2 regions of the Lacticaseibacillus styriensis genome follow, and region 1 is predicted to be linked to the other one. Evidence: riboswitches for the same ligand, from Rfam matches in the RefSeq annotation. Region 1 holds a riboswitch; the other holds the start of a gene.
What was found. A riboswitch is a leader RNA that binds a small molecule or an ion and turns the genes downstream of it on or off. The one in region 1 is predicted to bind thiamine pyrophosphate.
Positions count from the first base shown of each region.

Region 2: another riboswitch for thiamine pyrophosphate. It lies ahead of thiT (energy-coupled thiamine transporter ThiT); the one in region 1 lies ahead of LACSTY_RS01560 (ECF transporter S component).

Region 1 covers NZ_CP132483.1:339,324-346,010, reverse strand. The annotation lists gene LACSTY_RS01570 (energy-coupling factor transporter transmembrane component T) at 1-405, opposite strand, end outside; gene LACSTY_RS01565 (ABC transporter ATP-binding protein) at 410-1,753, opposite strand; gene LACSTY_RS01560 (ECF transporter S component) at 1,757-2,326, opposite strand; TPP riboswitch at 2,720-2,810, opposite strand; gene LACSTY_RS01555 (LacI family DNA-binding transcriptional regulator) at 2,938-3,918, opposite strand; gene LACSTY_RS01550 (sucrose-specific PTS transporter subunit IIBC) at 4,288-6,240, shown strand; gene LACSTY_RS01545 (ROK family protein) at 6,370-6,687, shown strand, end outside.
Region 2 covers NZ_CP132483.1:1,793,227-1,799,913, forward strand. The annotation lists gene purQ (phosphoribosylformylglycinamidine synthase subunit PurQ) at 1-382, opposite strand, end outside; gene purS (phosphoribosylformylglycinamidine synthase subunit PurS) at 379-639, opposite strand; gene purC (phosphoribosylaminoimidazolesuccinocarboxamide synthase) at 632-1,360, opposite strand; gene purK (5-(carboxyamino)imidazole ribonucleotide synthase) at 1,354-2,469, opposite strand; gene purE (5-(carboxyamino)imidazole ribonucleotide mutase) at 2,466-2,951, opposite strand; gene thiT (energy-coupled thiamine transporter ThiT) at 3,311-3,916, opposite strand; TPP riboswitch at 3,959-4,056, opposite strand; gene LACSTY_RS08630 (sugar porter family MFS transporter) at 4,392-5,816, opposite strand; gene ptsP (phosphoenolpyruvate--protein phosphotransferase) at 6,079-6,687, opposite strand, start outside.

The DNA of each region.
Region 1 (6,687 bases):
CTCATGCATGATTTGCGGCAAGGCGTGGATGACAACCAGCAGACCGTAGACAAAATTAGGCGATAGCTTGTGTTGTTCCAGCCACAGGAGCAATGCCTCGAGATCAACGCCGATCAGAAACACCAAGCCCAGCGCGGTGAAAGCATAAGTTCGCACAAACAGTAACAACGCGTAGGACGTATCCGTACCGTGTAAGGTGATTGCCCAGTAAGTGCTCGCCGCGGGTATCAGCGGAAGCAACGCTAAAACAACTAGGCTTTTAAATGCACGTCGCCACAGCAGAAAGCCAGTAGCTAAGCCTATCAACGCCAAGTCAAGTTTCACCGAATGACTGAACGATATTTCAAGCGTCAAAAGCAGTATCAGCAAACTCAGATTCAGCGCATTCGTCTTTTTTGGCAACATCGTTTCACTCCCCAAGCACCGCCAAGTGTTGATCGGCCAGTTGAACATGCTGTTGACTCACACCCGCCAACGGAGCAAGCCGATGCGTCACAATCAAGAAGGCTTCCTCAGCTGCTTTTTCCTTAATCCACGCGGTGAAAAAGGCACACGCGCGCTCATCCAACCCGCTGAACGGCTCGTCTAGCAGTAAAAAGGCCCGGTCCAAGCTCAACATGGCAATCAATTGAATCATTTTCTTTTGCCCGTCGCTCAAGTGATACAGGCTGCCGGTTTGCTTATCCGTCAATCCCAGATAGTCGAGGGCCGCTTGTTGGCGTTCGCGAACTTCCGCCGTGAACGGAGCGCCGAACTTTAATTCATCCGCCGGCGTCAGCGTTACAAATTGCTTCGTGGCATCTTGCACCGCCAGCGTCATCGTCTGGAACAATCGCTGTCTGCGCCGCAAGCGCCGTTCACCGAGAAACATGCGCCCTCGGTAAGGATGCAGTTGCACCATGGCGCGCAACAACGTCGATTTCCCGCTGCCATTAGCGCCAGTCAGGGTCGTGATGCCGGTATTAAAATGCCAGTCAGCCGCGCGGATCAATACCCGGCGATTCTGGGCACAAACTACCTGATCAAGGTGAAGCAAGGGTGTCGTGCCTGCATCGGTTTGCGTTAAATGAAAATGAGTCGGGATTGTGGTGAGTGTCGTCAGCGGCAAGCGGGTCAGCTGTCCCTTTTCCAACGACACAAGCTCATCGGCAACGCCGGCGTAATCGCTCAAGTCGTGATCGGCAATGATAATGGTTTTCCCCGCATCGCGTAATTTACCCAACTTGGTAATGAGTTGCTGCCGACTAGCCGGATCGATGCTGGCAAACGGCTCATCTAGCAACAAAACCGGCGCATCCATGGCTAGCAAAACCGTTAACGCCGCGCGCTGCTTTTCACCACCGGAAAGTGTCTGTAAGTCCCGATCCAAAAAGTCATCGGTTTCACCTAGCGCCACCGCCTGCCGGATTTGTTTCGCCATCACATCAGCCGGCAAGTCGAGATTTTCCAGAGCAAAGTTGAGTTCACCGCGTAAGGTTCGCATGGTAAATTGCTGATCAGGATTCTGAAACAGCATTCCCACTCGGCTTGCTTTCGTTTGCATAGACGCGTTGCGATTATCCTGCCCATCCACCAAGATCGTGCCTTCATAAGTCAGTGGTGCAAATCCGGCAATCAAGTTGAGCAAGGTCGACTTACCACTGCCACTGTCGCCGGTCAGAACGGTCATTGCGCCCGTCGTAAATTCGAAATCGAGACCGTCAAACAATGGGCCATCCCGCTGAAATCGCAATTTTCGTAGTTCAATTCCCATCATTTACGACCTGCCAGCCAGTCGCTTGGCACCAGCGGCCTGTTCATAAAGTTTCATCACCAGTTGAACCAAAACAACGCCGAAGAAAATAACCGACAGCAACCGCACCGTCACCAATGCCAGAATCATGCCAAGACTGTAAGCGCCATAACCCAGCTTGAAGTACTCATAGGTAAAACTAAAAACCGTCGTACCAACCGCGGCCAAAAGCAGACTCACTGTGTCATAGCGCCGATAACGGGTCACGATGAAACCTGCCTCACTACCCAAGCCTTGAACAAAACCGGACAGCAACACAGCGGGGCCAAAGTAGGAACCATAAAGCATCTCCGCCAGCGCCGCCAAACATTCACCTAAAATCGAGCTGCCTTTCTTTTTCAGCAACATGGCGGTCATCGGTGCTGCCATTACCCACATGCCAAACAAAATCTCATTAGCAAACGGCGCATAACCAATTGGCGTCAATGCCGCTGCTAACAACGCGTAAATCGCATCGGCACCCATAAAGACGCCGCCAAACAGAAAGGCCAAAAATGCCAACAAGACAACATCGCGCAACGACCATTTGTCCATAAAAATAACCCCCATTTCTTCAAATAAAGACAAACGGGGGCCAAGCACGATCAATCCATCATTTCGAAGCTTACTTGTGTCTCATGTTGGCTCACCTGCCAAGTTAAAAAGCGCGGTGGCTCACCATAACGCGCTCCCTGGCGCAGAAGCCTGCGTGTAAGGACCTCAGACCGCAATGGCTCAGACCGGCGTCCGCGCTCTATAACGCGTTCGCAGTCGCAGAAATCTACGTGTAAGGACCTTGAAGCCCAAATGGCCAAAGCCCAGCCATTTGGACTTCAAGGCCACTTACACTCCGATTTCTAAGCGCTCCTGTTCGCGCTCAACCAAAAAGGACCCGTCACCAAATCATCGGCGGGGTCCATGAAATCACAAATAATCATCAAAAAACGATTGATCTTAACGACATTTCCCTGCGACAGTACTAACTGCATCAGGTTCCATGGGTATCATCTCAGCTTTTACAGCACCCCAAATGTTTCTATTCGATTGTAACGGCAGTATATCACTTTTTATTTGGAAGCGCTACAGGAAAGAACTGATGAATAGCGCCAACTTCTTGGTCAAGCCTGCTTGGTAACAAAAAATACCGAACCCAGTGATGGTGCACTTTACGCCGTGATGCCTTGATGCAGGCTCACTGGCAGCAAATAATTCGGGTCTAGGTCAGCCTTGTGATCGTTGATCCTTGTCAGTAACAGGTCGACTAGCAGTTTTGAGATGTCGTCCAACGGTTGAACAATCGTTGTCAGCGCTGGGTAATAATTTTGAATGAAGCGAGTGCCGTCATAGCCGATCAGTTTTAGGTCATCCGGAACGCGGATGCCCATAGCCAAGGCCAGCTGATGGATCTGCATGGCGGTCAGATCATCGGTGCAGAAAATTCCGTCATACTGCCCACCGGCCAATAAGTGCTGAATCTCCGTGCGGCGAATGGCCGCGGCAGTCTCAAACGGGATCGCCACGGTCGCGGGTTCGATTCCATGGGCAGCAAAGTAATCGTGAAAACCTTGTGACCGAGCATTTGTCGGTGAATTCGGCAATTCCTTACCGGTGATGATTAGCGGGGCTTGCACGCCATTGGCTGACAAGACCGATGCGGCCAAGCGCCCACCCTGGGCATTGTCGGAACTGACGATCGGAATGGTCGGAGCCAGATTGCGATCAAAGCTGACGATCGGTAGCCGGTACGCTTTATATTCCGGAATATTTTCATTGTGCGCTCCGGCAATGATACCGTCGACCTGATTGGCTGCCAGCAGGCGCAGGTACTCGCGCTCCTTTTCCGGATCATTGGCGCTGTTGCATAAGATTGCCTTATACCCGCGCTCGAACAGCAGATTCTCGAGTCGGGAGACCAGCTCACCGAAGAATGGGTGACTGACGTCGTAGAAGATCAATCCAATGAGATGCGGTGACTTGCCCTGTAGCGAGCGAGCCAAAGTATTCGGCCGATAATTCAGTTGATTCATGGCGGCATGAACCGCCTTTTTCGTTTTATCACTGATGGCACCGTAATTATTGATCACGCGGGAAACCGTGGTCGGCGACACTCCAGCCAATTTGGCGACATCTTCAAGTTTAACGGTCATAGTTTGGTATTACCCCTTTTTAGATTCCACGCTTGACACATACTGACGGCATCGGCGTTGGTGATCGCAGCTTGGGCTGAGGCGATAACGCATCGCTGTGTTCCATCTGGTCGGTGCATTTTTCTGCCATCCTTGTGCGGTGTCATTGCGCCCTAATCTGTTTGTCACGATTAGCTTTATCATAACTGAAAGCGGTTGATTGTCAATCGAAAAACATTTTTAAAACGCTAATCCTAATGAAGTCTCTCAACAATAAAGAATTAAATTGTCAAACGCTTGACAATTTGTCGAAAGCGCTTTATATTTTAACCGTCGCAAAACTGATATTGTTTTTTTACCCATTAACCGCTTCCCTGAGGAGGACCTTTTATGAAACATGCTGACGTTGCCAAACGGATCTTGCAAGATATTGGCAAAGATAACATCCAGGCCGCTGCCCATTGTGCGACCCGGCTGCGCCTTGTTCTTAAAGACAGCAAGGCGATCAACCAGAAGGCGCTGGACGATGATCCCGATGTGAAAGGCACGTTCGAAACTGGCGGCCAGTTTCAGATCATCATCGGTCCCGGCGATGTCGATAAGGTTTATGACGCCTTGATTGGCATTACCGGCCTAAAGGAAGCCACCACAGACGACATCAAGAAGATCGCAGCCACCGCCGGCAAACCGAATCCCTTCACCAGTTTCCTGAAGATGCTATCGGACATCTTTATTCCGATCGTGCCGGCGTTGGTCGCCGGCGGGTTGCTGATGGCGTTGTACAACGTTTTGAGCTCACCGGGTTTGTTCATGAGCCGGTCAGTCGTACAGGCGGTGCCGAATCTGAAGGGACTGGCTGACATGGTTAACACTATGGCCAGCGCCCCATTCACCTTCCTGCCAATCCTACTGGGCTTCTCAGCAACCAAGCGCTTTGGCGGCAACCAGTACCTTGGCGCCACCATTGGGATGATCATGGTTCTGCCGACCTTGGTTAACGGTTACCAAGTGGCCGCCGTCACTGCCGCTGGGAAAATGACCTATTGGAACATCTTCGGGTTACATGTGGCTCAAGCTGGCTATCAAGGTCAGGTTCTGCCCGTTCTCGGGGTCGCATTTTTGCTGGCGACGATCGAGAAGTTCCTGCACAAACACCTCAAGGGTGCGGTCGACTTCACCTTTACACCGCTGCTGTCGATCATCGTCACCGGTTTTCTGACCTTTGTGGTCGTCGGTCCCGTACTGCGAGCCGTTTCTGATTTTCTGACGAATGGTCTGGTTGGCTTGTATAATGCGACTGGTTGGTTTGGCATGGCAATATTCGGGGTCTTCTACTCTGCAATTGTCGTCACCGGGCTGCATCAGACCTTCCCAGCGATTGAGACCACGCTCATTGCTGCCAAGGCAACGACTGGCGGTTCCTTCATTTTCCCAGTCGCATCAATGGCTAATATTGCTCAAGGTGGCGCGGCGGCGGCTGTGTTCTTCGCTTCAAAGGACAGCAAGCAGCGTGCTCTGGCTTCGAGCTCCAGCATCTCCGCCTTACTCGGAATCACCGAACCGGCGATATTCGGGGTCAACTTGAAACTGCGCTTCCCATTCTATTGTGCCGCGATCGCTTCTGGTATTGCCAGCGCCATTCTCGGCCTCTTCCACGTTCTTGCCTGGGCGATGGGCAGCGCCGGCGTTCTTGGCTTCATCTCGATCGCGCCGAAATCCATTGTGGCCTTTCTGCTGGCCGCAGTCATTAGTTTGGTGACCTCCTTCGTCATGACTTTCATCGTTGCCAAACGCGTTTTGAAAAATGAACCCGAAGAAACACCCGTGGATCCGACCACCGGTGAAGAAACACAAGCAGATACCGTCATTGCCGCCCCAGTCGCCGGCACCACCGAACCAATCACGCAGGTTAACGACAAGGTCTTTTCAGCTGAGATCATGGGCAAAGGAATCGCCATCAAACCCGCTAGCGATGAGGTTCATTCACCAGTCACCGGCACGGTAACCGTCGCCTATCCAACTCACCACGCTTATGGCATTAAGGCTGATGACGGTGCTGAGGTGCTCATCCACCTTGGCATCGATACCGTCGACCTCAAAGGCCAGTATTTCACCAGCAAGGTCAGCCAAGGCGACCATGTGAACACTGGTGACCTGCTGGGAACCTTCGATTACCAAGCCATTGCCAATGCCGGCTATGACCCCACCGTCATGATCGTTATCACCAACACGAATGCCTATGCCAGTGTCGAACCAGTCACGACGCCAACGGTCAAGCCCGGCGACCACCTCGTCGCGCTGACCGCACGCAGCAGTGACAACGCCGTGGCAACTGACCTGTAACGCCGACCGCCCAGTCACTTCATTTTTCACCCATTCTTTGAAGTTTAACCATTCACCGTTCAAGAACGCCTCAAAGACTCGGCACCAAAAAAACCATCTCTGTACCATCGTTGAAAGGAGTTCACTCTCATGCTCGGAGCAATCGAAGCTGGCGGCACAAAGTTTGTGTGTGCCATCTCAGAAAACGGTATCGACATCATCGACCAGGAAACTTTTCCGACGACAACGCCGGACGAGACCATCGCCCAAGTGATCGGTTATTTCAAGGCGCACCCCGCGGACCGGATCGGTCTTGCTTCATTTGGCCCAATTGACGTCAATCGTAAGTCGGATCAATACGGTTACATTACCAAGACCCCTAAAGCCGGATGGCAATTTTTTGACATTCTCGGTACCTTACAGAAACATTTTCCTGACACCAAGTTTGCTTTCACCACCGATGTCAAT
Region 2 (6,687 bases), 1.5 Mb from region 1:
TCGAGAATGCCGTGTCCGCGCGATCAACGGTCAACGCCACCGGCTCGCAGATAAAGTTCAGATCGCGATTCCACTGCAAGGCCCCTGGCAACAAACCGGCTTCAGTTAAAATCTGAAAGCCATTGCAGATACCAAGCACATACCCGCCAGCATCCGCAAAATCTTTTAGCGCCGTCATGACGGGTGAAAACCGGGCGATGGCACCGCTGCGCAAATAATCACCGTAAGAAAAACCGCCGGGTACCATCACGACGTCGTAACTGCTTAAATCGGTTTGATCCTGCTTGATCAATTCACAGTCGGCACCGGCAATTTGCTGCACTGCCCACTGCAAATCCAGATCACAATTGGATCCGGGAAAAGAAATAACGGCCGCTTTCATGCCTCATCCTCCGTGACTGGCTCCAAGTCAAAGCGATAAGTTTCCATATTGACGTTAGCAAGCAACTGATCACAAATCGTATCGACTTGCTTTCGTACCGCTGCTTCGGTGCCGCTAAGCTTTAATTCGAAATATTTACCATACAAGACGTCATCAACATTGTGATAATCCATCCGGCTTAAGGCCGTTTTGATGACTTCAGCCTTGGGATCCAGTACAGAAGGTTTGTAGGTCACGTAAACTTTAGCTTTAAACATGAGCAGCTCCTTTTTCTTGTAGTCGATTAAGCACTTCTTGATAAACCGGTGTTAGCGGACCCCGATTTTGGCGAAAAACGTCTTTATCAAGCGACGCGCCTGTTTGTTGGTCAACCAAGCGGAAATTATCCGGTGACAGTTCGTCTGCTAATACCAATGTGCCGTCTTTTAACGTCCCATATTCAAGCTTGAAATCAACCAAGGTGATGCCAACTTCATTGAAACGTTTTGTGAGATAGGCATTAATGCGGTCGGTTAATGCACGAACTTCACGTAATTGTTCAGGCGTTGCTTCATGTAAAGCGAAAATTTGTGCCTCGTTCATGAATGGATCGCCGAGTTCATCGGACTTGTAATAGTATTCGTGGATCGGCGGGTCGAGCTTCATCATCGGTTTCACATTGAATTTCGTGACAAAGTGTCCTGATGCATAATTACGCACCACCACTTCCAGCGGCAGCATCGTCGCTTTTTTGACGATCATCGTAGTGGCATCCGGCGAATCAATGTAATGGGTTGGAATACCGGCGGCAGCTAACTCTTTAAACAACAAGGTCGAAATGGCGCGATTTAGCTCACCTTTATGATCAATCTGTGCCTTCTTTTCCCCGTTTAAAGCCGTGGCCTGATTGGTGTAAGCCATCCATAAAACATCCGGATCCTCGGTTGCAAAAACCTGCTTGGCTTTGCCGGTATACAGTAACGTTGTCTTCTTCACCATGCTGCCTCCATTTGTTTAAGTATGTCCAAAACATTGCGATCATCGGTCACCGTGATGTGCCCCATCTTACGGCCAGGGCGAATCTCGACTTTGCCATAATCATGCATGTGCCATTCGGGATGCTGCGGCCACTTTGCTTTGGCCTGGGTTAAATCGTCACCGAGCAAATTGCGCATGACCGCTGACTGCTTCAATTCAATCGGCGGGATTGGCAAGCCACAGATGCTCAGAATGTGCGCATCGAACTGGGAAAAGTTACATGCTTCGATCGAGTAGTGACCGGAGTTATGCGGCCGCGGTGCCAGCTCGTTGGCAATGACGTTATCCCCTTCAAGGAACAGCTCAACGCCTAACACACCACGTAAATCAAGTCCTAAGGCGATTTTGGTCGCCAGGTCATCAATCTTGTGCGCTAACACCGATGAAATGCTCGGCGCCGGTGCTAAAGTGAGATGCAAAATGTGATTTTTGTGCCGATTTTCAACAATCGGGAAAACTCGGACTTGATCGCGACCATCACGCGTGATCATGACAGAGGCTTCGCGATCGAATTGCTGGCGTTTTTCTAAAATGCAGGGCCCATGCGCAAGTAGTTTTTCCGCCGCCGGTACATCTGCCAGTGTGTTGATATCCTGTTGGCCGTGTCCGTCATAACCGCCTGTTGTGGTTTTCAGAATCGCTGGCAGGCCGATCTTGGCAATCGCGGTTTTCAGTGTTGCCGGTGAATCAACGGCCGCAAACGGTGTTACTGGAACGCCGTGGGTTTCAAGAAAAGTCTTTTCCTTGATGCGGTCTCGGGTCGTTGCTAGAATCGCAGTGCCTTGAGGGATGCGAGTTAAATGTCGGACAGCCTCAAGTGCAGCTAAGTCAACATTTTCGAACTCATAAGTTAAAACATCGGATTCCTTGGCTAACTTGGTCAACGCCGCTTGGTCATCGTAGGGCGCCGTAATTTGGAAGTCCGCGACCTGCCCTGCCGGTGAATTGGGTGTGGGTTCGAGAATGCCGACACGATAACCCATCGTCTTGGCGCTTTGGACTAACATCCGACCAAGCTGACCACCGCCGATAATGCCGATTGTTGCCGGAGACGTCACCACATCAATCATTTGAGCGCAGCCTCGCTTTCTTCGGCGCGTTTGGTCTGCTCGGCACGAAAGGCTTCGAGACGTTGGGTTAATGCCTCATCTGTCAAAGCTAGGATTGAAGCGGCAAATAAAGCAGCATTTACAGCACCGGCATCACCGATGGCCATGGTTCCGACTGGCACTCCGCCGGGCATCTGGACAATCGATAACAAACTATCAATGCCATTTAATGTTCGGGTTTTAATTGGCACCCCGATGACAGGCAAAAGGGTGTTGGCTGCGAGCATCCCCGGTAAATGAGCCGCACCGCCTGCTCCAGCAATAATCACCCCAAAGCCTTGATCAGCCGCTTGCTTACCGAATTCCGCAAGCTTATCCGGCATCCGATGAGCCGAAATAACGCGCTTTTCATAAGGGATCGCCAGCGCCGTCAATTGCGTTGCAACCTGTTGCATGGTTGGCCAATCGGAGCTTGAGCCCATGACCACAGCTACTTTCTGCATCTTGTTCCCTGCTTTCTTTAAGATATTTTGAGAATAGCACGTTCAGAAACAACATTCAACCGTAAAATGGAACTATATTGGACTTATTTCAAATTAATGTTCGTGTTTTACTAGAGATATTAATTCTTGCAGTGCCTAAAACTTGAATCATCGTTAACTTCAATGGGAAAATTTGGCTACGTAAAGGGCTTCAAATTCAGCAACTGCCGCGCTAATCATCTTCAGTTTTCTTGAAAACAAAAAAATCGGCTCCAAAGATTTGTTTCATCTTTGGAACCGATTTAAGGCCTAGATGCCTAACCCCTTACAATACGGGGAGACAAGAACCAGCCAGTCATTTTTACGAATGATGCAACGGCTTAAGCTGCTTTGGTAGAAAGCGACTTGCCATCTTTGGCAATAAAGAGTTGTGGCGCGACCGTTAGCAAAATGCCGACAACGACAATCGCCAATACGGTACTGAACAGCGCAGATCCGCCGTTAACGATCAACGAATAGATCCAGGCATTCATGCCTTTTGGTGCATAACTGCCCCAGAAAACAACACCAGCGATAAAGTGAATGAAGTACTTAGCAAAAGTACCGATGATAATACCGGCGAAAGCATAGCCGCTAGCCTTTACCTTTTCACCGCCGCGAACGTTCTTTTGAAAGGCAGCATAGGTCAATCCCATTAAACCAACTAGCGTAAAGGCGATTGGATATTCAAGAAAGCCCTGAATCGGGTTCAGAACACTGCCGCCACTAAGGCCACGCAGAATCAAATCAAGAATGCCCCAGACAAAGCCAGCCCATGCGGCAGGAATCGCCCCACGCCGCATCGCCAGCACCGCAATCGGAATCAAGCCATAATTCAACTCAATCGCCGAAACACCGGTGGTATGCGGAATATACGTCAGCGCCATCGCAAACGCGGCAATAATCGCTGTTTCCAAAATAACAACCAGACGCTTATGTTGTTGCATAAAAAAAGCCTCCTAGTGAATCCCCACTCACAAAGAAGGTCGCTTCCGACCGTTCACAAATCCCTACGCTCGCATTAACGAACAGGTTCGAAGGGTCCGGGTCTCCCCGATCTCAGCCAATGGCTCCCCTTTGTGAAGGTTCATCGAATTAATTGATACAACTTTATCCTACCAGACTTTGGAGAAAGGGCAAATATTTTACCCAGAGCAGAGCGTGAACCAGCCCGGTTAGAAACCGGAGCATAAGTGGCCTCAGACCTAAATGGCCGGGCTTTGGCCATTTAGGTCTGAGGTCCTTATGTGGAGGTTTCTGGGCTGGTGAGCGCGTTTTTAAGTGCATCAGGAACTGATCTGCCTTTTACCATTTATACTTGAGAGAGGTCCTTACACGCAGGTTTCTGGGCCTGCGAACGCGTTTTATGGAGCGTGAGCGTACTTCAGAACAGCGGCAATCTTGCAACATGAATTTTTTCACTCACCGACTCAACCGCGCCTTTTCTTCACGGTGCAAAGCCTCCAACGACTTCCCTGCCGTCTCCGGTACAAAGATAACGACAAACAGCAACGAGACAATATTCGTCACAATGAAGCAAACGAACGTCCAAAACATCCCCATCTGTGCCAAGCCAATTGGGAAAAGCACCCCAACCGCAAAATTACTCAACCACAGGAAGAAGGTCGCTGTGCCCATACCAAGGCCGCGCAACTGTTCCGGTAAAATCTCCGACATAAGCAGCCAGGTCATTGGGCTAATCGCTCCTTGGAAGAAGGCCAGGAAGAGCATCATCATCAGAATGGTTGTAAAAGAACGCATCGGCGATCCTGCCGGCAAACGGGAAGCAAATGTCACACCTGTAATCGCCAGTGACGTACCAATTAAACCAATAATCAATAATGGTCGGCGCGGCACATGTTTAAGCAGTTGCATCGTGACAATTGTAGCAGCGACCGCCGTGACCCCATTGGCAATGTTGGCAATCAACGCACTGTTGCGGCCAAATCCAGTCATCTGCAAAATTGATGTTCCATAATACATCATGACATTAATCCCAGCGATTTGTTGGATAACGCCTAAGCCGATACCGATCATCAATAGTCGGCGAATCCACTTAACCTTGAGTGCATCAACCGGCTTGACCTTTTTATGTTCTGCACTTTTCGCAATCGTCTGTTTTAAATGTTCAAGCTCATTTGGAACCTCTTGCGGTGTTCGCAAAACTGCGAGGCTGTCTTCAGCATCTTGCTGACGGCCCTTCATCATTAACCAACGCGGTGATTCAGGAACAAAATGGGTGCCAACACCCAGAAGAATAGCTGGGATCACGGCCAAGACGATCATCCACCGCCAAATACCGTGAACATTGCCAAAATTCGTCCCTAAAACGGCATTCAAGATGAACGCAAGCAGTTGACCCGAGACGACCATTAATTCATTTTGGGTCACAAGCCGACCACGCCGATTCGTTGGCGCAATTTCAGCCAGAAAGCTAGGAACCAAAACCGAAACACCACCGACTGCCAGCCCCAAGACCATCCGGGCCCCAATCAACCAACCAGCACTGGGCGCTAGTGAAGAAGCGAGGGTGGCGAGAAAAAATAAACCGGCTAATCCGGTAATCAAACGTTTTCGCCCGTATCGATCACTAACCCGGCCGACCAACACAGCACCAAATGCCGCGCCTAACGTTAAACTACTGGTGACCCATCCTTGTAAACCCGGTGCTAATTTAAGTTCACTGGAAATAAACGGCAAAGCGCCATTGATGACGCCGGTATCATAGCCAAAAAGAAGCCCGCCCATTGTCGAAATGAGCGCCACTAGTCGTAACCGAACACGCGCAGTGGAAAAAGCACCAGTCCTGCGCTGCAAGCCTGTTTTTGTTTGATGTTGTAAATACATGCAATTCCCCCTCATTCGGTGAACCACCATACTTACTATCACAGATCTGCATCGCGGCTCGACCTTTTTAGTTTACATAATAACCATACCACTTTTCTGAAAATGCTGCATGTGCACCAGGTAAATACGATCTGCCCAGGCATTGCCGTCTACTTACCAAGCCACTTAAAAGAAATGACAAAGCTCTCGCCAAAGCTTTAAAGCAATTAAAAAAGACCGCCACCCTGTTTGGGATGACAGCCTTCTTCAAATCATGACGTCATTACTGACCGGTTGTCTTTTTAACCAAGTCCGCATTTTCGTCATTCGAAATATTTTCATTTAGAGCAACATCGGCCATCTTAGCCATGTCCTCGGTGGAGAGCCGCTTCATCAAGCTGCGCACCTTAAGAACAGAAGTTGCAGACATGGAATATTCGTCAAGTCCCATACCAAGCAGCAACGGAACCATGATCGGATCACCAGCAGCTTCACCACACATGCCAGCCCATTTGCCTTCCTTGTGGGCTGAGTCAATCACATGCTTGACCAGCCGGAGGATCGATGGGTTGTATGGTTGATACAGGTAAGAAACATGTTCGTTCCCACGATCAGCCGCCATTGAGTACTGAATTAAATCGTTAGTCCCGATCGAGAAGAAGTCGACATACTTAGCAAACTGATCAGCCAGAACTGCCGCAGCAGGAATTTCGATCATAATGCCAAGCTGAATGTTGTCGGATACCTTAACGCCATCCTTAACCAACTTGTCTTTTTCTTCTGTGAAGATCTGCTTAGCCTGTTTGAACTCGGAAATGGTTGCGATCATCGGGAACATGATCCGCAGATTACCGAATGCAGATGCGCGCAACAAAGCCCGCAATTGGGTACG